3 regions of the Thalassolituus sp. genome follow, and region 1 is predicted to be linked to each of the others. Evidence: predicted binding sites of a transcription regulator. Region 1 holds the regulator's gene; each other region holds the start of a gene.

Region 1 (9,931 bases):
CTGATTGCCAGCTCGGGAGTCCTTGGTATTGAGTTCGGAGGCACTGAGTCCGGAGGCACTGAGTCCGGAGGCACTGAGTCCGGAGGCATGGAGCCTGAGCGCTCTGTCTACAGAAACTGCATTGCCAGTCCACTGCCTCGTAGCGGAGATGAGTGGCCCTTGATTACCGATGTTGGGACGTATCCCCGTACTGATCGTTTTGAACCCTACCGTCCCGGTGTCTATGTGCTGACAGAGTCGTTGGATCACCTTGAAATGCTGCTTGGTATGGGTGTGGATACCGTGCAATGGCGAATTAAAGCGCCGGGGCCTGATTACAAGGATCAGACTCGGCGGGCGCTGGCAATGTGTCGCAGCCAGGGGGTCAGTTTCTGGCTCAACGACGACTGGCCGTTAGCGCTTGAGCTGAAGCCAGATGGTGTGCATCTGGGTCAGGAAGATCTGGTCAGTGCGGATATCGACGCTCTTCACGCCGCAGGCGTCGCGTTAGGTATCAGTACTCACACCGAGTGGGAAATTGCCCGGGCACGCGCCCAAAAGCCGAGTTATATCGCCTTTGGCCCAGTGTTTACGCCACTGTCCAAGCGCCTGCGCTATCAGCCTCTCGGTATCGATTGTCTGACCGCCTGGAGTAAGCGGTATCATACTTGGCCTCAGACCTGTATCGGCGGCATTGTTCCCGAAAACGCCCGCCTTGTTGCAGAGTCGGGTGTGGGTTCTCTGGCCGTAGTGACATGCATCGCCGGAAGCCCAGCTGACGAGCCTCTCATACGCAGTAACATCGCCGACCTTCGCGCAGCCCTTGAAATGTTTTCGCCAGCCCCAAAATAGGTCATCAGTACATAGTCGATGGCCAGTCAGCAATGGGTGGCTGGCCATCGGTGATCACAGTAAAAGGGCTGACACGTCTGAAAGGAGAGATGAATGACTGCCGCAAGTAAAGAAACACTGGGATTTAAGACAGAGGTTAAGCAGCTTCTGCACCTGATGATTCACTCTTTGTACTCCAACAAAGAAATTTTCCTGCGTGAGCTGGTATCCAACGCATCGGATGCCTGTGACAAGTTGCGTTTCCAGGCGTTAACAAACAATGACCTGTACGAATCAGAGTCAGACCTGAAAGTCGACATCACGTTTGATAAAGACGCGAAAACCCTGACCATTGCCGATAATGGTATCGGTATGACCCGTGATGATGTTGTGAATCATCTGGGTACCATCGCCAAATCAGGGACTGCTGAATTTCTGAGCCAACTGAGCGGCGATCAGCAGAAAGACTCGCAATTAATTGGTCAGTTCGGTGTGGGTTTCTACTCGGCCTTTATTGTTGCTGACAAGGTGATCGTTGAAACTCGTCGTGCCGGTGAGAGCGCAGAGCAGGGCACGCGTTGGGAATCCGAAGGCGAGGGCGAATTCAGCCTTGAGCAGATCGAGAAAACTGGCCGCGGTACAAGCATCACCCTGCATCTGAAAGAGGGCGAGGAAGAGTTTGCTGACAGCTTCCGCCTGCAGAACCTGATCAAGAAATATTCGGATCACATTGCGATCCCTGTATTTGTACAGCAGGACAGCAATGATGACGACGGCGAAGGTGAAGATGCCTCCGCTCCAGAAGCTGTGAACCAGGCGCAGGCGATGTGGACCCGCGCTAAGAGCGACATCAGCGACGAAGATTATAAAGAGTTTTATAAGCACGTTTCCCACGACTGGAACGAACCACTGACATGGATGCATAACACGGTCGAAGGCAAGCTGAACTACACCAGCCTGCTGTATATTCCGGCGCAGGCGCCGTTCGATATGTGGAACCGCGAAGCCAGCCGTGGCGTTAAACTGTACGTTCAGCGCGTCTTTATTATGGATGACGCCGAGCAGTTCCTGCCCGCGTATCTCCGCTTTGTTAAAGGTGTTCTGGACTCCAACGACCTGTCTCTGAACGTCTCTCGTGAAATCCTGCAGCAGGATAAGCAAGTCGATAGCCTGCGTTCAGCACTGGTGAAGCGAGTGCTGGATACACTCGAAAAAATGTCGAAAAAAGACGCTGAGAAGTACCAGACCTTCTGGAATCAGTTCGGTGAAGTTCTGAAAGAAGGCCCAGCTGAAGATTTCGCCAACCGTGAAAAAGTGGCAGGTCTTTTCCGCTTCGCGACTACTCAGAGCGAAGGCACGGAGCAGACCGTTTCTCTTGCTGACTACATTGCTCGCATGCGCGAAGGTCAGAAGAAAATTTACTACATCACTGGCGAAAATCACGACGCTGTTGCAGCCAGCCCGCACCTCGAATACTTCCGTAAAAAAGGTATTGAGGTACTGCTGCTGACAGATCGCGTTGATGAGTGGATGGTCGGCCACCTGAGTGACTTTGATGGCAAAGCATTCCAGGATGTTACCAAGGGCGAGCTGGATCTTGATGAGCTGGCTGACGAGTCCGAAAAGGAAGAGCAGAAGCAACTCGAAGAGTCGCACAAAGCACTCATTGAGCGTCTGGAAGCAGCGCTGAAAGACGACGTTAAAGAAGTCCGTGTCAGCTCGCGCTTGTCAGATTCTCCCGCATGCCTCGTGGTTGGCCAGTACGACATGGGTGGTCATATGCGTCGCCTGATGGAAGCTGCTGGTCAGAAGGTGCCAGAGCCTGAAGTTGCACTCGAAGTGAACCCGTCACATCCATTGATTGAGCGCCTTGATCAGGAAGCGGACGAAGATCGCTTCGCCGAACTGGCACAGGTCATTCACGCGCAGGCCCAGCTTGCAGAGGGCAGTCAACTGAAGCAACCCGCTCAGTACGTTACCCGCCTGAACAAGCTGCTGCTTGATCTGATGAAGTAAGCCTTGCCTTAACAAAATGCTCATGCGCTTCTGGTGTGTGAGCATTTTTCCTGACACTCCCGTACACTCCTCAACACCTAGGTCACCATGCCTGTCTCTGGCGTACTTTTCCCAACGACAGACACGCTGGTATCATAGACCGATAAGAATTCTATTACTGAACATCTATTACTAAAAACAGGACGCCGTACCACGATGAACACACTTACGTTGGCCCGTCGCATTTCTCTGGCTGCTATAGCGTCAGTCGCTGCAATTTCTACTTCTGCGATGGCTGGGGGATCTTTAGATATCAGCCTGGCGGACACTACTGCTCGCGTTGGCTGGGATGCCACCCGCATGGATACCGGTATGCACCTGAACCTGGCGGCTCTGCACGAGAGTGACCAGGGCGACATCATCTCGGGGGGCGTTCATGTGGTGGATGTCCGTAATCCGAATTCAGACCTGTATATCGGTGTTGGCGCCAATGCTTACGGCATATTCACTGATGACAATGACGGAGCCGCCATTGGTGTAGGCGGCTTTGCCCGTTACAACTTCCCGTTCAACCGTAACTTTGGTGTGAGTGGTCATGTGTACTACGCGCCGCCGGTTGTGTCATTCAGTGACGTGAATAACTTTGTCGATGCAGATCTGCGTCTGCACTTTAATATTCTGCCGACGGCCCACCTTTACACAGGCTTCCGCATGACCTCGGTTTCTTTTGATGATCAGAGCGGTCGTCATAAGATCGGCGATGGTCTGCACCTCGGCCTGAAGCTGAACTTCTGATGAGTCAGTGGCTGAGCTTCACCAACCAGAAACTCTATCAGGCACGATTGCTGTTGGAGCAGGCGCGTCGCGAAACCGGTAACCCGGCACTTGCTGAAGGGCTTGAGACCTCAGGCCTGTACCTTATGCAGGATGCCTTTATTTCGTATCTGAATGAGCTGGCGACGCTTGCTACTTACCGCGGCGAAGTCAGTTCATTTTCAGATCTTCTGAACAAGACACCTCTGGTGACCGGTGAAATGACCGAGATTCGGATTCTGGCCGAGGACCCTTACTCATGGTTGAGTGCATTTCTGCGTGAGGCAGAAACGCGTTGGCGTCCGGGCCCGGCTGGAAACCCGCAGGCAGCGGGTGCGGTCAACGTCATTGCCGTTGCACAGAGCGATGACATACAGCCACAGTCCTGGTGGCAGCATCTGTCTGACCTGATCGATAGTCAGCGTGAGAATCGGCAGGAAAGCTGATTCTCCCAGTGACTCTCGTATAAAGCGTCACCCCCCTGTGTTATCATCCGCGCTCAGAAACGAAGAGGCACTTATGGCTGGTTTTTTCGAAATTGTAGAGTTATCCAATGGTGACATTGCCCTGCGTCGTGCCGACGAACAGGACAGCGATGCGCTGGTTCGTATCTGTTTCTCTGAAGATGCGAAAGCAAGTCTCCAGGAGCACCATATGGATGTGGCCAGAGTAATGCTCGAGGCTGGCGTGCGCCTCGTGGGCGATCTGTCTGGGATGGAAGTCGAGAGTGACGACTTTGAGGTGCCGCAGAGCAGTCAGCACCTGCATTGATTTGTCCCTGGCAGACAAATTCATAAAAAAATCCGGTATCGGGCAACTGATACCGGATTTTTTTTTGAATTTCAGTATCCTAACTAAAGCCCTGTTAACGGGTGTACTTGTGAAAATTGACTTCTGAGGATGAGAATGAAAAAGCTAGTAGCACTCTCGACTGTAGTACTTTCCGCTTCACTGATCACCGCGTGCAGCGATGAGCCAGAAAGTTCTGAACTCGTTCAGGCATACACTGAAGCCCGTGAGCAGACGCGCACCGCGCTCGAAGAAACAAAAGATGCCATTAAAGCGATGGAGAACAACCAGGACGCGCTGGAAAAAGCCCTTGAGCGACTGGATCGTGTTGTTGAGTTGCACGAAAAAGGTGCCGTTGTGCACGTTCCTGCCGCTACTACTGCTCAGTAATTCGGGCGGATCAACTACCAGCTCCGGCTGGTAGTGTCTTATTCTCCACGCACAATGAACAGGTGTGATCCGTTTTCTTCTGCGACACGGCGTAGCAGTTGACGGGTATCTGCCGCGAGTTCGCCTGACCACTCAACAATCAAATGGCTTTTACCTGATCTCAGCGCCTTGATACACAAGTCAAACTGAGTAGCGACTTGAGTATTCAGGTGAAGTACCGGAGAGTCGCTGATGCCCGCTTTTGCCAGCCATTGTTTGTTCAGATTCTGGCTTGGGCTCAGCCACATCAACCAACGTTTCTGGTCGCTGCACAGAGCCAGCACAGGCAACAGCTGGAAGGGTTGTAATGCACTGCCTTCAGACACAATGACTTCCGTCATACTGCCTTTAGGCACGCTTCTGACGGGTGCCGCAGAGCTGAGTGGTGCTGCTTCTGGACATACTTCGAAAGATAACTGACGCATAACAATCTCTCCTGTCGTGTACCGTTTACCTGTTACTCTGGTCGGTCGCGTTACTGGCGACGAATAACACCTACGTATTTACCTTCAATCGCAAATTCCTGCTCTTTCAGGTTGACCTCAATCGGGGCGTAATTTTCGTTCTCAGCAAACAGAGTTACCTGATTGCGGCTCTTGTGGTATCGCTTAACGGTTACTTCTTCACCGACGCGGGCAACCACGATGTCACCATTGCGTGCGGTCTCTGCTTTATGCACTGCGATGTAATCGCCATCCATGATGCCGATGTCGATCATGCTGTCGCCATGCACCTCGAGCAGGAAGTTCGCTTCCGGCTTAAAGAACGACGGCGGAATTTCGCAGTAATCTTCAATATGCTCCTGAGCCAGGATAGGTTCACCGGCTGCAACGCGACCGATTACCGGCAGCCCCGGAGAGTCTTCACCTACGATGCGAATGCCACGGCTGGCACCTGGCATCATCTCAATGGCACCTTTTCGTGCCAGTGCTTTCAGGTGTTCTTCTGCTGCATTCGGTGAGCGGAAGCCAAGTTCTGCGGCAATTTCTGCTCTCGTCGGCGGGTAGCCTGTTTCATCAATGGCTGAGCGAATCAGGTCAAGAACTTCCTGCTGGCGAGCCGTGAGCTTTTCCATGACATTTATCCAGTCTGTTGATTTATACAGTGTGTGTAAATATATACAGTACCTTTTACTGTGTAAATACCCAGTGCCGTCTAATTTTAGATCTGACGGAATTTTCCCCGAATTGCTGCAATTGTTGCGTGTTAAGTGTTTTAAACGTATGTTTGAAACACTTGTTAGTTGGATAAGGCACTATGGCGCAGAAAGATACCGCGCGCAGCATTCTCGATGCTGCAGAAGAGTTGTTTTCAGAACGGGGTTTCGCGGAGACTTCGTTGCGTAATATTACGACTAAGGCTGATGTGAATCTGGCTGCCGTGAATTATCACTTTGGCTCTAAAAAGTCTCTGATACAGGCTGTATTTGCCCGCTTTCTGACGCCCTTTGTCGCTGAACTCGATAAGGCGCTCAATACCTGCGATGCAGAGCAGGGCGAACAACCTGCTGACCTGATGTCTTTATTGCGGCTCTTATCTGACACCGCATTACGTTCGGGGGCAGACCGGCCTGAACGTCTGCGTATCTTTATGCGTTTATTGGGGCTTGCCTACAGTCAGGGTCAGGGCCATGTACGTCGTTTTCTGCGCGTGGAGTATGGTCATGTATTTCGCCGCTATTCGGATCTTCTTACCCGGGCGACGCCGGAGCTCTCCGACGAAGACCGCTTCTGGCGGGTTCATTTCATGCTGGGTGCGACTATGTTCACACTGAACGGGGTTGATTCTCTGACCGCGATGGCGGAGCATGATTTCGGTAAACCCACCGCCACGCCGGATGTTATCGATCAGTTGCTGCCGTTCCTCGCCAGCGGGCTGAAGTCACCTGCGGGTAACTAAGGAACGCGTCAGTAGATGTCAGATCTTCCGTTTATTGAGATCTCAGTCGAGGATCAACTCTTGCGGCTGACTGAGCGCGATGGCATTACTGAATATTCAGTGTCAACGGCATTGAATGGCATAGGTGAAGAAGAAGGCAGCGGCTGCACGCCGAGAGGCTGGCATCGTATCTGTGCTGTTATTGGCCGTGATCAGCCGGAAAACGCCGTATTCCGTGGGCGTCGTCCAACGGGTGAAATCTATTCTTCAGAGCTTTCCGAAGAGCATCCGGACCGGGACTGGATACTTTCCCGCATCCTCTGGTTACAGGGCCTGGAGAGTGGGCTCAACCGCTTTGGCAACGTCGACTCCCAGCGTCGTTTTATCTATATCCACGGCACACCGGATACTGAACCTATGGGGAAACCCTTGTCTCATGGTTGTATTCGCATGCGTAACAGCGATGTGATTGACCTTGCTGAACGGATTCAGGCCGGTACCCGGGTGTGGATTCAGGCGGCAAGTTTTCAGCGAATTTCCTGCATCAATTTGTGAGATGACGATGACCGAGTCTTCAGTTTCTTCCACTGATTCATACGCTGTGTCGGATGCGTTAGCACAGGCCGTCGGCGTGATTACCGATATTGAAGGAACGGCGTTGACGGATGAGGATCGTGATTTCTTAACTCAGCCTGAAATCGCCGGGCTTATTTTTTTCGCGCGCAATTACGAATCTCCTCAGCAGCTGAAAGCTCTGACAGGAGAATTAAACGCGTTGAGACCCGACCTCCTGCTCACCGTAGATCAGGAAGGTGGTCGTGTGCAGCGCTTTCGCTCCGGCTTTACGCTGTTTGAGCCGATGATGCGCTATGAAGCCATTTTTGTGGAATCACCTGAAAAAGCGCTTGAGCTCGCCCGTTTGGGTGGCCAACTTCTGGCTACTGAGTTAATCGCGCATGGTGTTGATCTGACGTTTGCCCCGGTTCTGGATATTGAGCGAGATCTTTCTCGGGTGATTGGTGATCGTGCCTTTGGTCACAGCGCAGACACGGTGACGTCATTGGCCAGAGCCTGGTGCGAAGGACTTTCTTCTGCGGGCATGATGTCCGTTGGTAAACACTTTCCGGGGCATGGTGCCGTTGAAGCGGACTCACATCTGGAGTTACCGGTCGACCCGCGCGATGCCGAAGCCTTAGAAGCCGAGTCGGTACCTTTTAAAACGCTGATCAGCGAAGGCGTGATACAGGGCATTATGCCTGCTCACGTCGTCTATCCTGCCATTGATGCAAACCATACCGCCGGTTTTTCTTCTGTCTGGTTGCAGGATATTCTGCGTAAGCAGCTCGGCTTCAGCGGCATCATTTTCAGCGATGACCTGTCCATGGAAGGCGCTGCCAGTGGCGGCGACTTTTATCAGCGGTCGATCGCTGCGGCTCAGGCGGGAGCCAACGCACTGGTGGTCTGCAATAACCGACAGGCCGCCAAAGATGTCGTCAGTGCCGTTGCCGATTTGTACCGTGCAGGCACTGGCGCTTTAAAGCTTGAATCACTAAAACCCGATAGCAAGGCTAATGCCCTTGATGAAAAGGGCATGGCCGAGGCCCGTAAAATACTGGTCTCGTATCAACTGATCAGAGACGACAACCTGTGAGTGCAACTTCTCGTAAAATCGCTGTTATTGGCGGCACCGGCTTAACCGAGCTTGATGGGCCGGAGATCAGCCAGACATTGGCTGTAACGACTGACCTTGGACAGCCGTCTTCACCGCTGTCAGTCGGGCGCTGGCGAGAGCAGGAGGTCGTGTTTCTTGCGCGGCATGGGCATCCTCACAAAGTCCCTCCTCATAAGATTAACTACCGCGCAAACCTGCTGGCATTAGAGGCACAGGGTGTTACTCATATCATTGCTGTGAATGCTGTGGGTGGCATTCACCCGGACATGGGTTCAGGCAAAATTGTGATTCCTCATCAGGTGGTTGATTACACCTGGGGCCGCGAAAGTACTTTTTTTGATGGTGAGTACCGTCCGCTTGAGCATATTGATCTCACGTATCCGTACGATGAGACGTTGCGCCAGGCGCTTGTTAAAGCGTCATCAGAATGTTCAGTCGACGCGCTTGATTTCGGGGTCTATGCGGCGACACAGGGGCCAAGATTAGAAACTATCGCTGAGATTAATCGTCTCGATAAAGACGGTTGTGATCTGGTCGGTATGACGGGCATGCCTGAAGCAGCCCTGGCGAGAGAGCTGGGTATTCCTTACGCGAGTATCTGTCTTGTCGTGAATCCGGCCGCCGGAAAGAGCGACGACCTGATTACCATGGATGAGATACGCGCCGTGATCGACTCAGGAATGAGTGAAGTCCGCGATATTATCGCAGCTTCATTATCCCTGATCTGAAGCTTCGCTCTCTGGGGCTTCTTCTGAGGCCTCTTCTGGCACCTCATAAGGCGTTACCTTGACGACCATACCTAGAAGGGGGTGATCAAGGTAGTGGACCTCACCGCTGCGCATGCGGCGGCTACGCTCGATTTTTGCTGCGCGCAGCGGAATCCATTCTGGCTCAGGTTCAGCCACAGGCTCATTGGTGATCCCTTGATCCGGGGGAAGGATCGTCATCTGACCTTCAACCCCGGGAAGGGCGTCTGAGTTACCTATGTTGTCAGATATGGTGTCAGAGGTGACGGCCATGGTCATGGCGCCTTCTTCGGTATTTTCAGTAGTCTCGCCAGACAGTGGTGCATCAGCCGGAATGGTGAAGATCAGCTGGTCTACTTCAAGATCCGGGCGGATATGAATGTAGCGGCTACGGTACAGGTTGAAGCTACCGCTGATATCGATGCGGAAGTTCTCTTCTTCGTAACTGGCGGTTACTTCGTGATCGTAGGCGTTGGCTGAATCCTGAAGTTCTTCGATCCAGGCCTGGTGCCACACGACTTTCATATCGCTGCGGTAGCCAAAGCGATTAACGGCGTTGGCGAATTCGAGGTCGTCGAGCAGCGTTACCGGAGGCGTGCTGTCAGTATCTTCTTCGGCGGAGTTCATCTCGTCTGAAGCGTCGCTGTTAAGCTCTGACGATTCTTCAGCGGATACCTGCAGAACACCTGGATTGGCGTCGCCCGCCATACCTTCCTCTGACTTCACAATGCCTGGCTCTGATTCGGCCATCGCTGAAGTGTCTTCTTCTAATGCCGCCGCAATTGCAGCTTCTTCCGCC
Region 2 (9,931 bases), on a different contig from region 1:
GCCAGACCATGCATGGAGAAGCGCACGTCCGCCGCAGAATGAATCCTTCCAAGCGCAAACAACTATTGATGAAAGACGCTATTTCAGTGTTTGCTCTTCGCGGTATCGGCCGGGCCGGGCACACTGAAATCGCTCAACGGGCCGGAGTCTCAGTTGCTACAGTTTTCAACTACTTCAATACCCGTGAAGCTCTGGTAGATGAAGTACTGGACGAAGTCGAAAACTATCTGATCAATCTCTCCGTCAGTGCCGTCGAGAAACCAGGCAGTGCTGCAGAGGTTCTTGACCACTGCATCACCACTATCATTCAGGCGTGTAAGACCTATCCAGACTATTTTAAGATATGGCTGGAATGGAGTTCTTCGGTTCGTGAAGATACATGGCCACGCTATCTCACATTCCAGAACCAGATGATGTCTCTGATAGAAACACAGATACAAAATGCCGTTAATGACGGTCGGCTGGCTCCGGGTCTGCCCGCTCATGACCGGGCCCGATGGGCCTTGGGCAATGCCCATATGCTGGTAATGATGGTTTTCAGCCCTGACGCAGAAGACGAGTCTGCCATCCGAGAGCTCATATCAAGAGGCTTCAGTCACACTCTGGGGGTTAGCCCCGCCTGACCCTTCGGGTTATAACGCGCCACACACGTGGCGTGTTCTCCGCTTGCGGCCCAGAACAACCTTACATAGCATGGCCTCTCGGGGTTAACCTATTAAAAATTATCACAACAAGAGACTCATACCGTGAAACGCGCAATGTTTTCCTGTGCGGCGGCCGCTGCATTGCTACTGGCCATACCTTTCAGTGCACACGCTGAACCACAAGTCACAGAAATCGATGATTCCATCCCATGGGAAGTCACGTCCTCAGGCGATGAGGTGGGCGAAGTTTCGACCTGGCGCCGGGCAATCCCCGGAGCAGACGTAAAACAGTTTCGCGGTGAAGTGATTCTTAACGAGCCCGCGCTGAATATTCTGCTGACCATCGATACACCGGAAGACCTGCACAAGTGGGTCTACTTCTGTCGTGACAGCGCGGCCGTCCCGCCGGAATACAGCTACATGGAATACAAGGGCGTATGGCCCGTCGCTGCCCGCTACGTAACGATCAAAAGCAAATCGTGGATCGAGAACGACGTGATTTACATCAGCAGCCGTAACATTGACGATATCGGCCCTGAGCATGACAACATGGTCAAGATTCGCGAATTCTCGAACCTGTTCGAAATCACACCACTCAGTGAAGACATGACTAAGGTGCGCTTCACCACATTCGTTGATCTCGCTGGACGACTACCCTCATGGTTGGCAAACGCCGTATCCAGCCGAGCCCCATACGTTACACTCAGCGGTATGCGTGACCTGCTGGAAGAAGGCGACCGTGATTTCAGTGACGCAACTCCAGACGACCTGTCGAGTGTAGCCAAAGATAAAGAAGGTCTGAAAGCGCTGCTCGCCAAGATCGACGAACTGGACGACAGTGATCCGCTCGATCCAAACGATGACTGATCCTGATCACCAGATATAAGAAAGGCCGCAATCGCGGCCTTTTTTGTGTCTGGCAAAAGTCAGCAAGGAAGCGGAATGTATAGGTAATACATGAGCATTCCGCGCTGACTAGAGAAAACTGATGATTAACTCTGGGTTGCTGAGCGACGCTGCGACAAGGCAAAAACTGATGAGGAAGCGGAGTGTACGAGTAGTACATGAGCATTCCGAAGGAGTTTTTAAGGCAGTATCAGCGAGCTCAGCACGCAGAGATCAGAACCCCAGAACGTCCTGCATATCGTATAGCCCTGCTGGCTGCTCAGTCAGCCACTTCGCCGCACGCACAGCGCCCTTCGCAAAGGTCATACGGCTCTGTGCTTTATGAGTCACCTCAACACGCTCGCCTTCGGTGGCGAACATCACAGTGTGGTCACCGACAACGTCTCCACCACGAATGGTCTCAAAACCAATCTGCTTGTGCGGGCGAGCACCCGTCTGGCCCTCGCGGCCGTAGCAAGCCACTTCGTTCAGATTCCAGCCCATGGTTTCTGCAACGACTTCGCCCATGCGCAGTGCAGTACCGGATGGCGCATCGACTTTATGACGGTGGTGCATCTCGATCACTTCGATATCACTGTCTTCACCCATCACCTTGGCTGCCATGCGCAGCAGGTTCAGACACAGGTTCACACCCACTGAGTAGTTAGGCGCAAATACGATACGGGTATCTGCCGCAGCCGCTTTCAACTTCGACTTCTGTTCATCTGTCAGTCCTGTCGTGCCAATCACAATGCCTTTGCCATGCTTCTGGCACAGTTCGACATTCGCCATGGTCGATTCAGGCGAAGTGAAGTCGATCAGTACATCGAAGTGAGGGATTGCTTCTTCGACCGAAGTGACAGCCTTCACGTCCAGGGTCGTGGCCAGACCAGCAATGGCACCGGCATCAACACCAACCATAGGGTCATTCTCAAGAACGATCGCACCTGCGACTTCAGCGGCTTCATCATTGTGGACGGCTTCGATCAGCACGCGCCCCATACGACCGGCAGCACCGGTGATAGCAATTCGGGTCATTATTCTTCTGCTTTGTAGATAGGATAAATAGACGGCCTAAGGATACCGAAGGCATGGGGTAAGGAAAAGCGCGGGAAAGGCCAGAGTGTCGCGCATGGGGTGCGCTACTACAAATTACGACGCCAGACCGTTGACGAAGAAGTCAGTACAAGGCAAAAGAGGCCCGGGTACGCGCAGTGTATAAGTCATACATGAGCATTCAGGGAATTATAACTATCTGAGGTAGCCGCTTATGAATTGATAGCGTTAACGAGGCCGCCGGAGCAAGGCAAATTCGATCGAGAGCGCGGAGCGTACTTTAGTACGTGAGCAATTTCGTAGGTAACGACAATCTCATCGATACACCAAACCGTCGGCGAAGAAGTCAGTACAAGGCAAAAGAGGCCCGGAAACGCGCAGTGTATAAGTCATACATGAGCATTTCCGGGCCTCTTTTAACGCCGTAATGACGATGCAGACAGGTCTGGTCAAATGTCCTCGAAGAAGCGTTTAACCCCCTCAAACCAGGATTTTTTTTGTGGCGAATGCTTTTCTCCTGTCAGCGACTCCTGAAACTTCATCAGCAGATCTTTCTGCTCATTCGTCAGGTTCACTGGCGTTTCTACCTGCACGCGACACAAGAGATCACCGGCGGTACCACCACGCACTGGCGTTACGCCTTTCCCACGCAAGCGAAAGAGTTTGCCTGACTGTGTTTCCGCTGGGATCTTCAGTTTCACACGACCATCGAGGGTTGGCACTTCAAGTTCGCCACCCAGTGCTGCATCAACAATGCTGATCGGCACATCGCAATACAGGTTGCGACCATCCCGGTGGAACAACTCATGCTCTTTCACCGACACCTGAACGTAGAGGTCGCCTGCTGGGCCACCCATAGCGCCTGCTTCACCTTCGCCTGACAGACGAATACGATCACCTGTATCGACGCCCGGTGGAATTTTCACTGAAAGCGTTTTGGTTTCTTCTTTCACACCGCGACCGTGACAGCTGTTGCACGGATCTTCGATCATGGTGCCCTGACCACGACAGGTCGGACAGGTCTGCTGCACAGAGAAGAAGCCCTGCTGCATACGCACCTGACCCGCGCCACCGCAGGTACCACAGGTCTTAGGTGACGTACCTGGCTTGGCACCTGAGCCATCACAGGTTTCACAACTTGTCAGGGTGGGTACACGGATTTTCTTCTCGATACCGCGTACGGCTTCTTCGAGAGAAAGCTCCATGGTGTAACGCAGATCTGAACCACGCTGTGGTCCACCGCGACCGCCCCGGCCACCGCCGCCACCAAAGATATCACCGAACACATCGCCAAAGATGTCGCTGAAGTTAGCACCGCCGCCACCGAAACCACCGCCACCGGCGTTCGGGTCGACACCTGCGTGACCATACTGGTCGTACGCGGCACGCTTCTGTTGGTCACCCAGAATTTCGTAGGCTTCAGTCGCTTCCTTAAACTTAGCGTCTGCATCTTTATCATCCGGGTTACGGTCCGGATGGTACTTCATCGCCAGTTTACGGTAAGCCTTCTTCAGCTCCTTCGCGTCGACATCCCGGCTAACACCGAGAACTTCGTAATAATCCCGCTTGGACATGATTCACCTGTTAATTAAAACCGCTTCGCAGCTCCGCTACGAAGTAAAACGCGGCAAACTGGTTGCCGCGTCCACTGTTCTTACTATGACAAAGGCGTAACAAAAACTCGTCACGCAGTCTCCGGACCGTCGGCGAGGCCGCTAGCGCAAGGCGGAAAAGAGTAAGGAAGCGCAGTGTATAAGCCATACATGAGCATTCCGAACTCTTTTCCAACACCGCGATAGCAACGCAGCCAGGTCCAAATATTACTTGTCTTTAACTTCTTCGAACTCAGCGTCAACTACATCGTCGTCTTGAGAAGCGCTGTCCGCCTGCTCTGCACCACCTGCGGCTTCAGCCTGTGCTGCCTGCTCTGCGTAAAGCTTCTGCGCCAGAGATGAAGACGCTTCTGTCAGAGCATTGGTTTTGGCTTCGATGTTGTCTTTGTCGTCGCCTTTCAGTGCTTCTTCCAGGTCAGCGATGGCTGCTTCGATGGCTGATTTCTCATCATCGGTCGCTTTGTCGCCGGCTTCTTCCAGTGTCTTACGAGTCGCGTGGATCAGACCATCCGCTGTGTTGCGAACCTGAACCATTTCTTCGAACTTCTTATCCGCTTCAGCGTTTGCTTCCGCGTCAGACACCATCTTCTCGATCTCTTCGTCGCTCAGACCCGAGTTCGCTTTAATCACGATGGACTGCTCTTTGCCAGTCGCCTTGTCTTTCGCGCTAACGTTCAGAATACCGTTGGCATCGATGTCGAAGGTCACTTCAATCTGTGGCATACCACGTGCTGCTGGCGGAATGTCTGCCAGGTCGAAACGACCCAGTGACTTGTTCTGCGCAGCCTGCTTACGCTCACCCTGTACCACGTGAATGGTTACCGCGGTCTGATTGTCTTCTGCGGTTGAGAATACCTGCGATTTCTTAGTAGGAATCGTGGTGTTTTTCTCAATCACTGGGGTTGCTACGCCACCCATGGTTTCGATACCGAGGGTCAGCGGAGTCACGTCGAGCAGCAGAACGTCTTTAACATCGCCTGACAGTACCGCACCCTGAATCGATGCACCGACAGCAACTGCCTCATCCGGGTTAACATCCTTACGTGGCTCTTTGCCGAAGAACTCAGAAACCGCCTTCTGAACCATTGGCATACGGGTCTGACCACCCACCAGAATGACTTCGTCAATTTCTGACGCACTCAGATCAGCATCCGCAAGTGCAGTGCGGCATGGCTCGAGTGAACGCTTAACCAGCTCTTCTACCAGCGACTCCAGCTTAGCGCGGGTCACTTTGACGTTAAGGTGCTTAGGACCAGACGCATCAGCAGTGATGTACGGCAGGTTTACGTCAGTCTGCTGGCTTGAAGACAACTCAACTTTCGCTTTTTCTGCGGCTTCTTTCAGACGCTGCAGGGCCAGCGGGTCGTTGTGCAGATCGATACCGCTTTCTTTCTTGAATTCGTCCGCCAGGTATTCGATCAGACGCAGGTCAAAGTCTTCACCACCAAGGAAGGTGTCACCGTTGGTCGCCAGAACTTCAAACTGCTTCTCGCCGTCTACGTCCGCAACTTCGATGATAGAGATATCGAATGTACCACCACCCAGGTCGTATACCGCGATAGTACGGTCACCCGACTGCTTGTCGATACCGTACGCCAGCGCCGCTGCAGTTGGCTCGTTGATAATACGCTTGACTTCGAGGCCCGCGATTTTACCGGCGTCTTTTGTTGCCTGACGCTGTGAATCGTTGAAGTAAGCCGGAACAGTAATTACTGCTTCAGTCACTTCTTCACCCAGGTAGTCTTCTGCAGTTTTCTTCATTTTCTTCAGAACTTCTGCAGACACCTGTGGCGGTGCAAACTTATCGCCTTTCACTTCAACCCAAGCGTCACCATTGCCCGCTTCGATGATTTTGTAAGGCACCATTTTGATGTCTTTCTGAACGACGTCGTCTTTGAAGCGACGACCGATCAGACGCTTAACTGCGAACAGCGTGTTCTGTGGATTAGTAACAGCCTGACGTTTTGCAGACTGACCAACCAGAGTCTCGTCGTCGGTGTAAGCGATGATAGAAGGGGTTGTACGATCACCTTCGGCGTTCTCAATAACACGCGCCTTGTCACCGTCCATAATCGCAACACATGAGTTAGTGGTGCCGAGGTCGATACCAATAATTTTACCCATAATTGAATCTCCAATTTGCCGCCTGCTGCGGCTATCTGAAACTTTGTAAAAACAGCGTTATCTGTCGTTGTTAGCTATATAAGGTCACGTTTTTTGCTTTCAAGACCTTATTCCATACTTTTTATCAGGCATTCTCGTCGATCTGAGCGGCGCCTTTGCTGACCATCACCATTGCTGGGCGCAGCAGACGGCCATTCAGGGTGTAGCCCTTCTGCATCACGGCCATGACTGTGTTTGGCGCCAGTTCTGCATTTTCAACCATGCTCATTGCCTGATGTAGCTCTGGGTTGAAAGGCTCGCCTTCCGGGTTTACCTGCTCAACTTTGAAGCGTTCAAGCGAACTGATTAAGCCGGAAAGGGTCATTTCCATACCTTCACGGATCGCTTTGGTCGCTTCTTCTTCCGGCGCTGCAGCCAGACCGCGCTCCAGATTATCGACAACGGTCAACATTTCGTTGGCGAACTTTTCGACAGCGAACTTGTGCGCCTTTTCGACGTCCTGCTCTGCACGACGGCGAACATTCTGCATTTCAGCCTGCACACGCAGGACCTGATCTTTGGCTTCTGCCACTTCCGCACGGGCAGCTTCCAACTCAGCATCAGCCGGGGCTTCTGCCTCTACATCAGCGTTTTCAACCGCTTCCTGTTCGGCAGTTTCTTCCAGAATTTCTTCCTGGGGTTTCTGTTCTTCAGACATCAGTCACCTCTGTCATCGGTCTTAATTCATATCGCTGTCGGCTATATGGGGCCAGCCGTTGGCAGTTCAACCCCTGTTTTCAATCCCGGTTCATGGAAAACACCTTGACAGAAACCGATACTGTATATAAAAACACTGTATATACATTCAGACCAGAGGATGTCGTATGCTGACCTCACTGTCGATTCATCAGTTCGCCCTGATCGAGCATATGGAGCTCGATTTCTCTCAAGGCATGACGGTTATCACCGGTGAGACCGGCGCCGGTAAGTCTATTCTGCTGGGCGCACTGGGGCTGACACTGGGGCAACGTGCAGAAGCCGGAGCTGTGCGACAGGGGCAGGATAAAGCCGATGTCGCGGCAACTTTCTCTACCAATGCCGCCGCTCTGGAATGGCTCAGGCAGCATGAACTCCCTGCCGACGACGATAACGTTATACTTCGTCGGGTCATTTCTGCAGAAGGCCGTTCACGTGGTTATGTGAACGGCCGTCCGGTGTCTGCAGCCGACCTTCGTGATCTTGGGCAGCACCTTATCGGCATTCATTCACAACACGCGCATCAACGGTTGCTGGAAAAAGACGCCGCACGTGACATTCTCGACGCCTATGCAGGGCTAAACCCCCTCGCAGAGACCGTTCGCCGTGGGTTTTCAGCCTGGAAGAAAGAAGAGAAGCGTTTACACACACTCCGTGAATCCAGCAGCGAACTTCTGGCGCAAAGACAACTGCTGGAGTATCAGGTCAGTGAATTGCGGGAACTAGACCTGAAAGAAGACGAACTCAGCGATCTCGAGCTCGAACAGAAACGGTTATCCGGTGCAGAGAATACCTTGATCTGTGGCCAGTCGGCCATGATCGTCTGTAACGGCGGAGACTCCGGCGACGATGCCGCCAGCCAGATGATTCACCGGGCCCTGCAGGAGGTCGATAACATCAATGATACACACCCCCTGCTCGACGAAGTCCGGGACATGCTGAATCAGGCACAGATTCAGCTGGACGAAGCGGCCAGCTCCCTGCAGCGGTATCTTGATAACATCGACATGAACCCACATCGCCTGCAGCAGATCGATGCTCGCCTGAGTGAACTGTACGGCATGGCGCGTAAACATCAGATCCGGCCCGAGTCGCTTTATGCACACTGGCAGGAACAGGAAGCGGCCTTAGAAGCCATGAGCCTGTCAGACGATGACCTCGAAGCATTGGAAGAAGAAGTGGCCAATCTCAGAGCGATCTGCCTGAAAGGCGCTCAGCAGCTGTCTGCTAAGCGTCAGAAAGCGGCCAGCAAACTGAGCAGCGCAGTAAGCAGTCACTTCGACTCTCTTGGCCTTGGTAAGGCCATTTTCACAACCCGCTGTGATGAGTTGTCTGAGGCTGATCTGAGTCCACACGGGTTGAACTTTGTTGGCTTTGAAGTGCAGACCAACCCAGGCATGCCCGCAGGTCCCCTGGCTAAAGTGGCTTCCGGTGGCGAACTTTCACGAATCAGCCTGGCGCTTCAGGTCGTCACTGCAGCAACGTCTCATACCCCATGCCTGATCTTCGATGAAGTCGATGTGGGTGTGGGCGGTGGCACTGCTGAACGTGTCGGGCGCCTGATGCGCGAACTTGGCGGACAAGCCCAGATTATGTGTGTGACCCACCAGCCTCAGGTGGCGGCACAGGCGCACAATCACTTTCAGGTGAGTAAAGTAAGTGGCGACACTGCGACCCATACCAGCATCCGCACGCTAAGCACCTCTCAGCGTAAAGAAGAGCTGGCGCGCATGCTGGGCGGCGTTGAAATCACTCAACAGACACTGGCTCATGCGGGTGAAATGCTGGCCATGGCAGGTTCTTAAAGCGTCTGGCTCATAACGTATCAGTAGGTATAAACAGATATAAAAAAGAGCCGCAATTGCGGCTCTTTTTGATTGTACTTGCTAATAATAGCCTGACGTCACTTCTTACGAACGTACAGTACCAGGCTGTGATCAACCAGATCAAAGCCATGTTCTTCAGCAATTTCGTGCTGCAGACGCTCAATCTGTTCGTTAGAGAACTCAATCACGGTGCCATCTTCGACGTTCACCATGTGATCGTGGTGCTCTCCACGTGCAAGTTCGAATACAGAATGGCCGCCATCGAAGTTGTGACGTTCAACCAGACCCGCACTTTCAAACTGAGTCAGTACACGATAAACAGTGGCAAGACCCACGTCTTCACCCGCGTCGATCAATGAACGATACACGTCTTCAGCACTCATGTGCGCTTCTGGGTTACTCTCAAGAATACTGAGAATTTTGACTCGGGGCAGCGTGACCTTCAGGCCCGCTTTACGAAGTTCCATGTTCTGTTCTGACACGGTATTCCTCTATCATTTCACAGTGGATGGGGTGATCAGGTATCATCCCGTCCATTCTTAATAACTAATGCCCGGATTTAACCCTGACTATGCGAGCTTTAATTCTGACCGGATTACTGGGTTTTGCAACCCTTTCCGGCTGTACCTTCCCAGGTGTCTACAAACTCAACGTTCAACAGGGCAATATCGTTACCCAGGACATGTTGGATCAGCTGGAGCCCGGCATGACTGAACGTCAGGTCATTTACCTGATGGGCAACCCTGTCGCCAGAAACCCATTCTCAGATCAGCGCTGGAATTACATCTACACCCTCGAAGTGAGAGATAAAATCGCCAAACGCTATCAGGTTACGTTGCATTTCGACGACGCTGCGCTTTACAGCCACTACAGTGGTGAGATTCCGCCCGAAGAGTTCAGCGAAGAAAACCAGACCAGCGAAGTGCCGCCTGAAGAGCGCAACCCGACGATCCCGACCGTCGAAGAGTAATTACCCTTCGGCTTTCTTTGCCTTGGCAGCGCGATTGGCACGCGCCTGCTTAGGATCAATAATCAGGGGACGGTATAT
Region 3 (9,931 bases), on a different contig from region 1:
TGTTGGCGAAGATCCAAACGCGGATGGCAACCCGGCGAACGATGACACCGACGGCGATGGCACCCCGGACTATCTGGATCGCGATGATGATGGCGACGGTATCCCATCCGACGAAGAAGGTAACGGTGATGCCGATAGCGATGGTATTCCGGACTACCTCGACCCGGATGGCAGCACAGCGTCAGGAACCGGTGGCGACTCGGATGGCGATGGTATCAACGACATCACGGAGTGTCCGACTGGTATCCCGTGTCGTGACACTGATGGTGACGGCACACCTGACTACGCGGATGACGACGATGACAACGACGGGCGTCCAACTATTGAAGAAGGGCCAGTTCGCGATACTGACGGTGATGGCATACCGGATTACCGCGATGAAGATGACGATAACGACGGGTTCAACACCATAGACGAGGGCACTGGCGACAGTGACGGCGATGGTATTCCGGATTATCTCGATCCATCCGCGGGTGACTCAGACGAAGATGGGGTGCCTGATGGTGCCGAGTGTCCGGACGGTGTTCCGTGTCGTGATACAGACGCAGATGGTATTCCGGACTATCTCGACGAGGACGACGACGGCGACGGTATTCCTTCAATTGAGGAAGATCTGGGTGCTGATGGTAATCCGGTCAATGATGACACCGATGGTGATGGCCAACCGGATTACCTGGATCGCGATGACGACAACGACGGTGTACCGACGGATGAAGAGTTGGGTCTGGATGCTGATAATGATGGTATTCCTGACTACCTTGATCCGGATGACAGCAATGAAGCCACGACCCCGGACGGCAGTGGCGACAGCGACCGTGATGGCGTCAGTGATGCACGCGAATGTCCGACAGGTCTGCCTTGCCCGGACAGTGATGGCAACGGTGCCCCGGACTATCTGTCCGAGGATGACGACGGTGACGGTATCCCAACGGTAGATGAGGACCGTAACGGCGACGGTGATCCGTTGAACGACGACACCGACAATGACGGACGTCCGGACTACCGTGATCCGGATGACGACGGCGATGGTGTTCCGACCGCAGAAGAAAATGAAGGCGATAGCGACTTTGATGGTATTCCGGATTATCTGGACCCGTCAGGCGGTGACTCGGACCGTGATGGCATCAGTGATGCTGTTGAGTGTCCGGGGCTGATTCTCTGCTGGGACAGCGATGGTGATGATTTGCCGAACTTCCGCGACCCGGACGATGATGGCGATGGCGTTTCGACGGCATTTGAAGATGCAGACGGCGACGGTAATCCTCGTAATGACGATACCGATAATGACGGTATTCCTGATTACCTCGACCCTGATGACGACAACGATGGCATCCTCACCGTCGAAGAAGGTGGCACTGGCGACGTCGATGACGATGGCATTCCTGACTACCGTGATCCGGACAGCAACAATGCTGCTGGCATGCCGGATGGTTCGGGCGACTCGGACGGTGATGGGATCAGTGACCGTCAGGAATGTGGTACCGGCGCTGTGTGTGCGGACTCCGATGGCGATGGTACGCCAGATTACATGCAGGTACAGGATGCCGAACAGGCACCTGAGCTGGTGGAGAATATCGTACCGGGCAAAGGTGAAGTGAATGCATCACTGCCAGGCCTTGGTAGTCAGAGCTTGCTCTGGGTACTGCTCGGCCTGCCGCTGGTGGTGCTGCGCCGCAGAGCAGAACGGCACAAACGGGCTTTTTTAAAGCCCACAGTGTCACTGCTGGTTGGTGTGCTCGTGATGTTTGCACCCTTGGTATCACAGGCCTTCGAATCAGAAGAGTCGTATGTTGGGCTGGGGTTGGGCTTCAGTCGCCTGACGCCCGGAACCAGTGATAGCGTATACGATAACGTTGATGAGTCAGGCTTTGGTTTTCAACTTTTCGGTGGTTATCGTCTGAAAGACGACATCTCGGTAGAGCTTCACTACACCGACCTCGGCAACGCGGTTCTTGAAGATGGTGATACAGGAGAAGAGTCGGACTTCGGTTACAGTGCTCTGGGCGCTGCACTACACTGGTATCCCTGGCAAACCAGCTGGAACGGAAAAAATTCCCTGAACGCCTATCTCGAAGCTGGGCTGGCGTCGATTTCAACCGATTCTGACGTTGATTACAGCAAAGAAGCCTCAATGGCTCTGGGGCTGGGGATAGGGATTGAGTACAGCTTTAAAGACAGTTGGGCAGCGCGCATTTCTGGTCAGTCTTTCACCCGGGATGCTCATTTTGTCGGCCTTTCTATAATGAAACGCTTTGGCACCACCGAACCCGTTCCGCAACGCCGACCGGTGGTTAAGCCGCGTCCGCTGCCAAAGCCAGAACCGGTAAAAGCACCGGTGGTCATCATGGCAGACAGCGATGATGATGGTATCGTTGATGATATTGATGATTGTCCGGGTACGCCTTCGGGTATGTCTGTAAATCACCGCGGATGTTCGGTTCTGGATGCCCGGCTTGATGGTGTCTATTTTGCTAGTGGTTCTGCCGAGCTGACCCGTGGCGCAACGCGTACTCTCGAACAGGTCGCAGACACTCTGATGGAGTACCCGGACGCCCGTATTGAGATCGGTGCTTACACGGACTCACTGGGGGCCGCTGCAAACAATCAGCGGCTATCGGAGCGCAGAGCGAATGCAGTGATGCAATATCTGATTGATATGGGAATCAACCCCATGCGCTTAGAAGCCAGAGGTTACGGTGAAGAAGATCCAATCGCCAGTAACGACACCGCACAGGGCCGTGCAGCGAATCGCCGGGTAGAAATCCGGGTGATTAAATAGTCTTCAGTTTACGCGAACGGACATGCCAGTAAGGCATGTCCGCTCTCGCTTCATCTGATATTCTGTGCCTCAGACTTTGACGCAGGAACTATCATGTCCGCCATATCCGATCTTCTTCAGACTCTGTCTACAGAATTGCTCGCTCGCAACCTGAAACTTGTGACGGCAGAATCCTGTACGGGTGGCATGATTGCTGCCGCGTGTACCGATCTGGCCGGGAGTAGTCAGTGGTTTGAATGCGGTTTTGTTACCTACTCGAATACTGCTAAACAGCGTGACCTCGGTGTACCAGCAGAGATATTGAATGCACACGGTGCAGTCAGCGAAGCGACAGTAAAAGCTATGGTGGCAGGTGCAGCCCGCTTTGGGGACGTCAGTATTGCAGTCAGTGGCATTGCCGGGCCAGGTGGAGCCGTCGCGGGTAAGCCCGTCGGGACAGTATGGATTGGCTGTGGCAGCGAGGCCGCTCAGAGGGTAAACCTCTTTCAGTTTGATGGTGATCGGGATGCTGTCCGCCAGCAGTCTGTCGCCAAAGCGCTGGAGATGTTATTGGGCTTCGTGAATGACTGCGACCACTGAAACTCACCTGACTGAAAAAGTACTGAACAAATAACCAGTGTTTTGTTGACTTTAAAAAACGCTGTGATTAAATACTGGTTAAATCTACAGTAATCAAAGATTGCTGAACAATATTCCTGATTAACGACTGAATACGACCAAGGAACCGACCATGGATCAGAACAAACAGAAAGCTCTGGATGCAGCCCTGGGCCAGATCGAACGCCAGTTCGGTAAAGGCGCCATCATGAAAATGGGTGAGCAGCCTCGCGAAGCCATTCCTGCAGTCTCCACGGGTTCTTTGAGTCTGGATATTGCGCTTGGAATTGGCGGTTTGCCAATGGGACGTATTGTAGAAATCTACGGTCCGGAGAGTTCAGGTAAAACAACCATGTGTCTGTCTGCGATGGCTCAGGCGCAGAAAGCAGGTAAAACCGTCGCTATTATCGACGCCGAACACGCGTTAGATCCTCTGTATGCTGAAAAGCTGGGTATCGACCTGGATAGCTTGCTGGTATCACAGCCGGATACTGGCGAGCAGGCGCTGGAGATCTGTGACAGTCTGGTACGCTCTGGCGCGGTTGATGTCATCGTTGTTGACTCGGTTGCCGCTCTGACGCCAAAAGCCGAGATTGAAGGTGAGATGGGTGACAGTCATGTTGGCCTGCAGGCACGTCTGATGTCTCAGGCTCTGCGTAAAATCACGGGCAATGTAAAAAATGCCAACTGTCTGGTGATCTTCATTAACCAGATCCGTATGAAGATCGGTGTCATGTTTGGTAGCCCTGAGACTACGACTGGCGGTAATGCGCTCAAGTTCTACTCTTCTGTTCGCCTCGATATCCGTCGTACCGGCTCTGTAAAACAGGGCGATGAAATCGTAGGTAATGAAACCCGGGTGAAGGTCGTGAAGAACAAAGTGTCGCCGCCGTTTAAGCAGGCCGAGTTCCAGATCATGTATGGCAAAGGTATTTACCATATGGGTGAAGTGATCGATCTGGGTGTGAAATGCGGCATTGTTGAGAAATCAGGTGCCTGGTACAGCTATCAGGGCGATAAGATCGGTCAGGGTAAGGCGAACGCGTCCCAGTATCTGGAGGATCATCCAGAAATGGCCGCTGATATCGAAGGTCAGATCCGTGCGCAGCTGTTGAATGTACCTTCAGAACAACCAGAGTCTGAGGATGAAGAAGCCGAAGCCTGAGCCTCTTGACCAGTCTGGCCTGAAACACGCGGCGGTAGATCTGCTCTCCCGCCGTGATTATTCCCGCCGCGAACTGTGGCGGAAGCTCTCTCCAAAGGCAGCCTCTGCCGACGATCTGGAATGCGTGTTAGACGAGCTCGCTGAACGCCAGTGGCAGTCTGACGAGCGTTTCGCCTCAATGTTTGTCCGTTCCCGTGCTTCTCGTGGGGTTGGTCCTGTTCGCTTGAAGCAGGAGTTGCGGGAAAAAGGCGTTGATGGAGAAACAGCCTGTTCTGCATTTGAAACGTCAGAAGAAAATTGGCACGAAAAAGCGCTTGAAGTTGCCCGCAGAAAGGCGCGTTCCATAGGACATGATAATCCTGATTTTAAACTGAAACTTTGGCGCTTTCTGTCATATCGTGGCTTCAGCAGCGATCAGATCAGTGCTGCCGTGGATACCTTACTGCGCGAAAGCTCTGAGTAATTCAGTTTATACGCCTAAATTCGTGCCTAACCGGGCAGTGTCGCCTCAGTCTATTGACTCAGATGGCGCAGGTACGGAACATTCGATTTTGACAGAAAAAGAACAAATGTTAACTGTCTGATTGCTCATAGGATTCGAATGTTGGGGAAGGATATGGCGCCGACTGCTCAGGTCGATATTGTACTGGTACAGCACCTGCTGAATTACTGGAACGGCCGCGGCGTGGATATGAATCAACTATGGCCTATCCTGCGGATAGACCCGGAATTACCACTTCCAAGGTGGGTTGATACAGATCGTGTTGCAGATGCATACGACTTTGTCGCACGTTTTCTTGATGACGAGTTGCTGGCGTTTGATCTCGGTATCTATATGGCGCGCCGTGAGATGCCATTGCAGCGATTGCTCCGTTGTGCGCCTTCGTTGCGTAAAGGTATCGAGGCGCTGATTCCTTACGTGTATCTGTCGACAGGAAGTCTGCGCTATGAAATTGATACCTCCCAAAGTGACATAGTACTGATTTCGGTAGAGCGTCATCCTGAAAGGCATGTGTCGCCACTGCAGTTGTCTGCTGCCGTGGTGATCATGGCGGGTGTCTGCCGGGATGCGCTAGGCGATAGTTTTGAACCCGAAGACCTCTGTATGCATCTTCCGCAGAGCGAAATTGCGGATGCAGCGCAAGCGGCGGATATCACCGGAATACAGGTCGCTGCGACTGAAGGCTTCTACATGCTTGAGATCAGTCAGGTCGCCTGGAATCGTGATGGACCAGATCCTCAGCCGGTGCTTTTCAAAAGTGTTCAACGTGAGCTGATCCGTCAGGATCAGAGGTTTCGTGAGCATCTGGCTCTCTATTCTGAATTAAAAGATATTCTGGAAATGTGCCTGATCCGGAGAAATGTATCCCAGGAGGGGGTCGCGGATCAGTTGGGTATCAGCGTGCGAAATCTTCAACGCCGGTTGCGCGCTCTGGGTACAACCTATCAGAACTTATTAGACGAGGCGCGTCAGGGGCTTTCGATGAAGCTCATCTGCGAAGGTGATATGCCTTTGTATGAAGTGGCCTATAAAGTGGGTTACACCGAGCCGAGTGCATTCTATAAAGCATTCCGGCGCTGGACAGGTTCAACGCCTGGCGATTACCGCCAGGCGTACCTCTCAACGATTAATGCAATTTCAACCGAGGACGAATAACTTTATTGATGTGTCCAACCAGGGTAAGCAGCAGGGTATGCCAGTACCCGTGTAATGCTACCTGGTGCAGTCGATAGAGTGACACGTAGACCAGGCGTGCTAAGCGCCCCTCAATCATCATCGACCCTTTGGTCAGGTTCCCCATCAGGCTTCCAACCGTGCTGTAGCGACTCAGGGACACCAGAGAGCCTTTGTCTTTATACACAAACTCCGGCATGGCTTTGCCTTTGTGTCTCGCGCTCAGGGCTTTTACCAGATGAGATGACTGTTGATGCGCAGCTTGCGCACGCGGAGGCACGGGCTTTCCTGTTGCTTTATCAATAACACTGCAGCAATCGCCAAGTGCAAAAATGTTCTCGTCTTCAGTCTGCAGGCTATTGTTCACGACTAACTGGTTTGCACGATTTGTTTCGAGACCGAGTTCTTTCATAAACTCAGGGGCTTTTACGCCTGCTGCCCAGACACGGATAACGGCTGGAATATGTTCGCCCGATTTATTCACAAACCCTGAATCAGTAACTTCAGTGATCATGGTTGAGGTCATGACTTCAACACCGAGTGACTCAAGTTCCCGGGTAGCTGCTGCAGATAACCGTGGAGGAAGAGCCGGTAAAATACGGTCTCCGGCTTCTATTAAGCGAACCTTAAGCTGCTCTGGCGAGACGTTTTTAAGGCCGTATGAGGCCATTACTTCTGCTGTATTATACAACTCGGCAGACAGTTCCACGCCGGTCGCGCCAGCACCGACAATGGCCACTTCGAGTGGTCGCGGCTCTTCCAGGTTACTGCAGCGTAGGAATTCATTCAGTAGTAATTTATGGAAGCGCTCAGCCTGGTCACGGCTATCCAGAAAAATGCAGTTTTCCGCTGCGCCTTTAGTTCCAAAATCATTGGTGACGCTGCCTAATGCCATGACGAGCGTATCGTAATCGACGGCACGCTCTGGCAATACTTCCTTGCCCTCATCGTCGAGCATAGCTTCGAGAACAAGCGATTTTTTCTCGCGATTCAGTCCACTCATTCGCCCGATCTGAAAATGAAACCCGTGTTTTTTGCCGTGGGCGCGGTAGTTCAGTTCATCGATGCCTGAGTCCAGTGCGCCAGTAGCGACTTCGTGCAGTAATGGCTTCCACAGGTGGGTTGGGGTGGCGTCAATTAACACAACCTCGGCTTTTCTCTTTCGACCGAGTTTACGCCCGAGCTGTGTGGCCAGTTCCAGTCCACCTGCGCCACCGCCGACTATGACGATTCGTTGCATGGGGTACTCCCTATAAATGAAATTGGCGGCATTATACGGCGAATCGTATAAAAAGTCGGAAATTTATGGCGGCTTATAACCCCCCCCTCCGTTAGGTCAAATGAGGGGGGAACCTTTCCGCACCTGAGATGGATCAGGCGGGGTTGGCTTCGAAATGGCCTATGAGGCGAGCAGAAACTTCCGCCGGTTTGTCGTGCGCGAGCCAGTGTGTCGCATCCGGGTAAGTAGTCAGTGAGCCATTGTCGAGGAATTTTTCGCTGTCTCGCGCCATTTCCAGCGTCAGCGCGAGGTCGTGCTCCCCCCAGAGTATCTGAGTCGGCGTTTTAATCCGGTCGCCTCTCGGTGACTTAGGCTGGCTACGTAACGCTGAGCGATAGTAGTTGACCATGGCTCGCATAGCTCCAGGAATACGCCAGTGTTTTTGCAGTTCACTGAAGTCCTCGTCGCTGTAGCTGCCTTTATTGGATGTACGCTTGAGAATATCTCTGAAAAAGAAGAAATTATTCACTGGCAACGTCAATTCTGGCAGGCGCGGGATCTGAAAATAGAACACGTACCAGCTTTTTAGCATCTGTACCGGACTTTTACGCACTGTTCCCAGGAATACCTTAGGGTGGGGCACGTTCAGAATGCTCAGGCTGGCAAGCTGCTCAGGTTTATTCAGTGCGTACCACCAGGCAACCATGGCGCCCCAGTCGTGACCGACAAGATGGATTTTCTCGACACCGGCATAACGGCGGATGGCATCGACATCTTTGATCAGCTCATCGACGTGATAGTCGCTTACGTCGGCTGGTTTGGACGAATGTCCGTAGCCACGCATATTCGGTACGAATACCCGGTAACCGGCTTCCGCTAACACAGGAATCTGATGGCGCCAGGTGCTCCAGCACTCTGGGAAACCGTGTAATAGAATAACGACCTCGCCATCGGCTGGGCCTGCGTGTCGGGTTTCGAGGCCTATTGGTCCGTTGTAAATGTGGGTAGTGTCCATGATTCCTCTCAATCAGCTGGATTGTCTGTGGAGGTGGTGAGGTCGATCATTCCAAGCATTTGTGCAGCGCCCGTGAAAAGCACGGCGATGCAGATTGCCTGAATTATTATTCTTAGTAATTTTGGTGCGCGCAGGAAAGCAAGGTGGTGTTTTATCATGCTCGGATGGCCGAAAGGGCCGATGCCGAGATGCAGCATAGTGACGGCCATCGCTGGCAGCATCATCAGGTAAATTACACCGCTATTTTCCATTGCTTTTAATCCTTATTCATAGATTCAAGCGTGCGTTTGCAATGCATTTGATTCAGGGCATCTTCAGCATTGACGGGCTCAATGGCCAAGCATGTGTTCAGTAGTTTGCGTATCTCTTTGCGGAAGTTATCTTCATCAAGGCGAATCAAGCCTACAGAGTATTCGTTGTAAACGATCGCCATATCCGGCAACAGTTTCTGAGCTTTTTCAAAATTCTCAATCGCGCTGCTTTCTGTCGCACCGTAAGTAATGCTTCCCAGAAATGAGCCTACGCGCTCAACGATGCCGGCTTCAAGCCCACCCCGTGTGAGAGGGTAAGCGCCGCGATCTGGTGCGTACTCCTGCAACTTATCGAGCTTATCCTGTGCGATAGGAATATAACCGGAGCTGCGGGCCTCTCCTGTGCTCATTAACTCGAGCATGCGGACTTTCGCATAGACCAGTCCGAATTCTGCAAAGCGGTATTCTGGAGCGAGAGCCAGGCCTTCATTGGATAAAGCAGCGGCTTCAGCAAACTCTTCCATTTTGTCATCGTGATCATCAATCAGAAGGGTCGCATGAACCAGGCGGGAATAAATCGCAGGCACTTCTCCGACGGGTCCAAGCTGCATACCCAGTTCATACGCTTTTTCGTATTGGCCTGAATAGTGTAAACGCCAGACTTCCTGAACCGCGCTGGCCAGATCTGAGTAATCACTGTCCTGAATTGCTTTAAAGACGGCCGGGTGAGCTTCAGGATCTGCGCCCAGAACCATCATATGGTGAGCGAGACGTGGATAGTCGGTCATCATTGATCTGATCCAGTCGACATCCGGGTACTCAACCCGTGTCAGCTTCGTCAGGTCCTGCCACTGCTGTTGCAGCTTATCTCCTGAAAAGTCGTATTGCTGAAGATCTTCTGGATAGTCTTTCCAGTCTGTTGCAAGCACTGGAAGGCTTAGGAATACAGATAGTGTAAAAACGAAAAAACGTTGCATAAAACCCCCAATAAAGAGGGCCAGTATACATACGCTTTATTACCTTGGCGTGTGGTTTTCCGCCAAAGCTTGAAGTGCTTCGGCGGTACGGAACGATCTCTCTCTTCCAGACGAACTCTCAGTTGAACGCACAGCCTGTTTTGACGCCAAACACCTTGAGAATCCGGGCCAGTGGGCAGAAACCGGTAAAAGCCGCCTGGAGCATGTTTAAGCCTACAAAACCCGTGAAGAACAGCCAGTATTCAGAATGCAG

Evidence for each region. Region 1 encodes LexA, which represses DNA repair genes until DNA is damaged. Its sites were predicted from a motif close to TACTGTNTANNTANACAGTA; they were not measured.
Region 2: the regulator LexA is predicted to act here: its motif matches at 7,138-7,157, upstream of recN (DNA repair protein RecN).
Region 3: the regulator LexA is predicted to act here: its motif matches at 3,431-3,450, upstream of recA (recombinase RecA).

The regions. Positions count from the first base shown of each region.
Region 1 is NZ_CFHJLR010000002.1:23,915-33,845, reverse strand. Features, by position in the region: gene AC5E51_RS01600 (PfkB family carbohydrate kinase) at 1-831, shown strand, start outside; gene htpG (molecular chaperone HtpG) at 925-2,826, shown strand; gene AC5E51_RS01590 (YfaZ family outer membrane protein) at 3,022-3,600, shown strand; gene AC5E51_RS01585 (DUF6586 family protein) at 3,600-4,064, shown strand; gene AC5E51_RS01580 (hypothetical protein) at 4,138-4,389, shown strand; gene AC5E51_RS01575 (hypothetical protein) at 4,525-4,797, shown strand; gene AC5E51_RS01570 (cell division inhibitor SulA) at 4,836-5,261, opposite strand; gene lexA (transcriptional repressor LexA) at 5,312-5,911, opposite strand; gene AC5E51_RS01560 (TetR/AcrR family transcriptional regulator) at 6,094-6,735, shown strand; gene AC5E51_RS01555 (L,D-transpeptidase) at 6,751-7,269, shown strand; gene nagZ (beta-N-acetylhexosaminidase) at 7,277-8,365, shown strand; gene AC5E51_RS01545 (S-methyl-5'-thioinosine phosphorylase) at 8,362-9,114, shown strand; gene AC5E51_RS01540 (CsiV family protein) at 9,100-9,931, opposite strand, start outside.
Region 2 is NZ_CFHJLR010000001.1:37,584-47,514, reverse strand. Features, by position in the region: gene AC5E51_RS00205 (TetR/AcrR family transcriptional regulator) at 9-623, shown strand; gene AC5E51_RS00200 (SRPBCC family protein) at 747-1,511, shown strand; gene dapB (4-hydroxy-tetrahydrodipicolinate reductase) at 1,764-2,567, opposite strand; gene dnaJ (molecular chaperone DnaJ) at 3,035-4,159, opposite strand; gene dnaK (molecular chaperone DnaK) at 4,406-6,322, opposite strand; gene grpE (nucleotide exchange factor GrpE) at 6,447-7,019, opposite strand; gene recN (DNA repair protein RecN) at 7,186-8,862, shown strand; gene fur (ferric iron uptake transcriptional regulator) at 8,961-9,365, opposite strand; gene AC5E51_RS00165 (outer membrane protein assembly factor BamE) at 9,455-9,853, shown strand; gene AC5E51_RS00160 (RnfH family protein) at 9,854-9,931, opposite strand, start outside.
Region 3 is NZ_CFHJLR010000014.1:5,092-15,022, reverse strand. Features, by position in the region: gene AC5E51_RS10950 (Ig-like domain-containing protein) at 1-2,779, shown strand, start outside; gene AC5E51_RS10945 (CinA family protein) at 2,873-3,358, shown strand; gene recA (recombinase RecA) at 3,510-4,541, shown strand; gene AC5E51_RS10935 (regulatory protein RecX) at 4,522-5,004, shown strand; gene AC5E51_RS10930 (AraC family transcriptional regulator) at 5,143-6,198, shown strand; gene AC5E51_RS10925 (NAD(P)/FAD-dependent oxidoreductase) at 6,170-7,456, opposite strand; gene AC5E51_RS10920 (alpha/beta fold hydrolase) at 7,590-8,450, opposite strand; gene AC5E51_RS10915 (hypothetical protein) at 8,459-8,701, opposite strand; gene AC5E51_RS10910 (hypothetical protein) at 8,707-9,678, opposite strand; gene AC5E51_RS10905 (YgaP family membrane protein) at 9,797-9,931, opposite strand, start outside.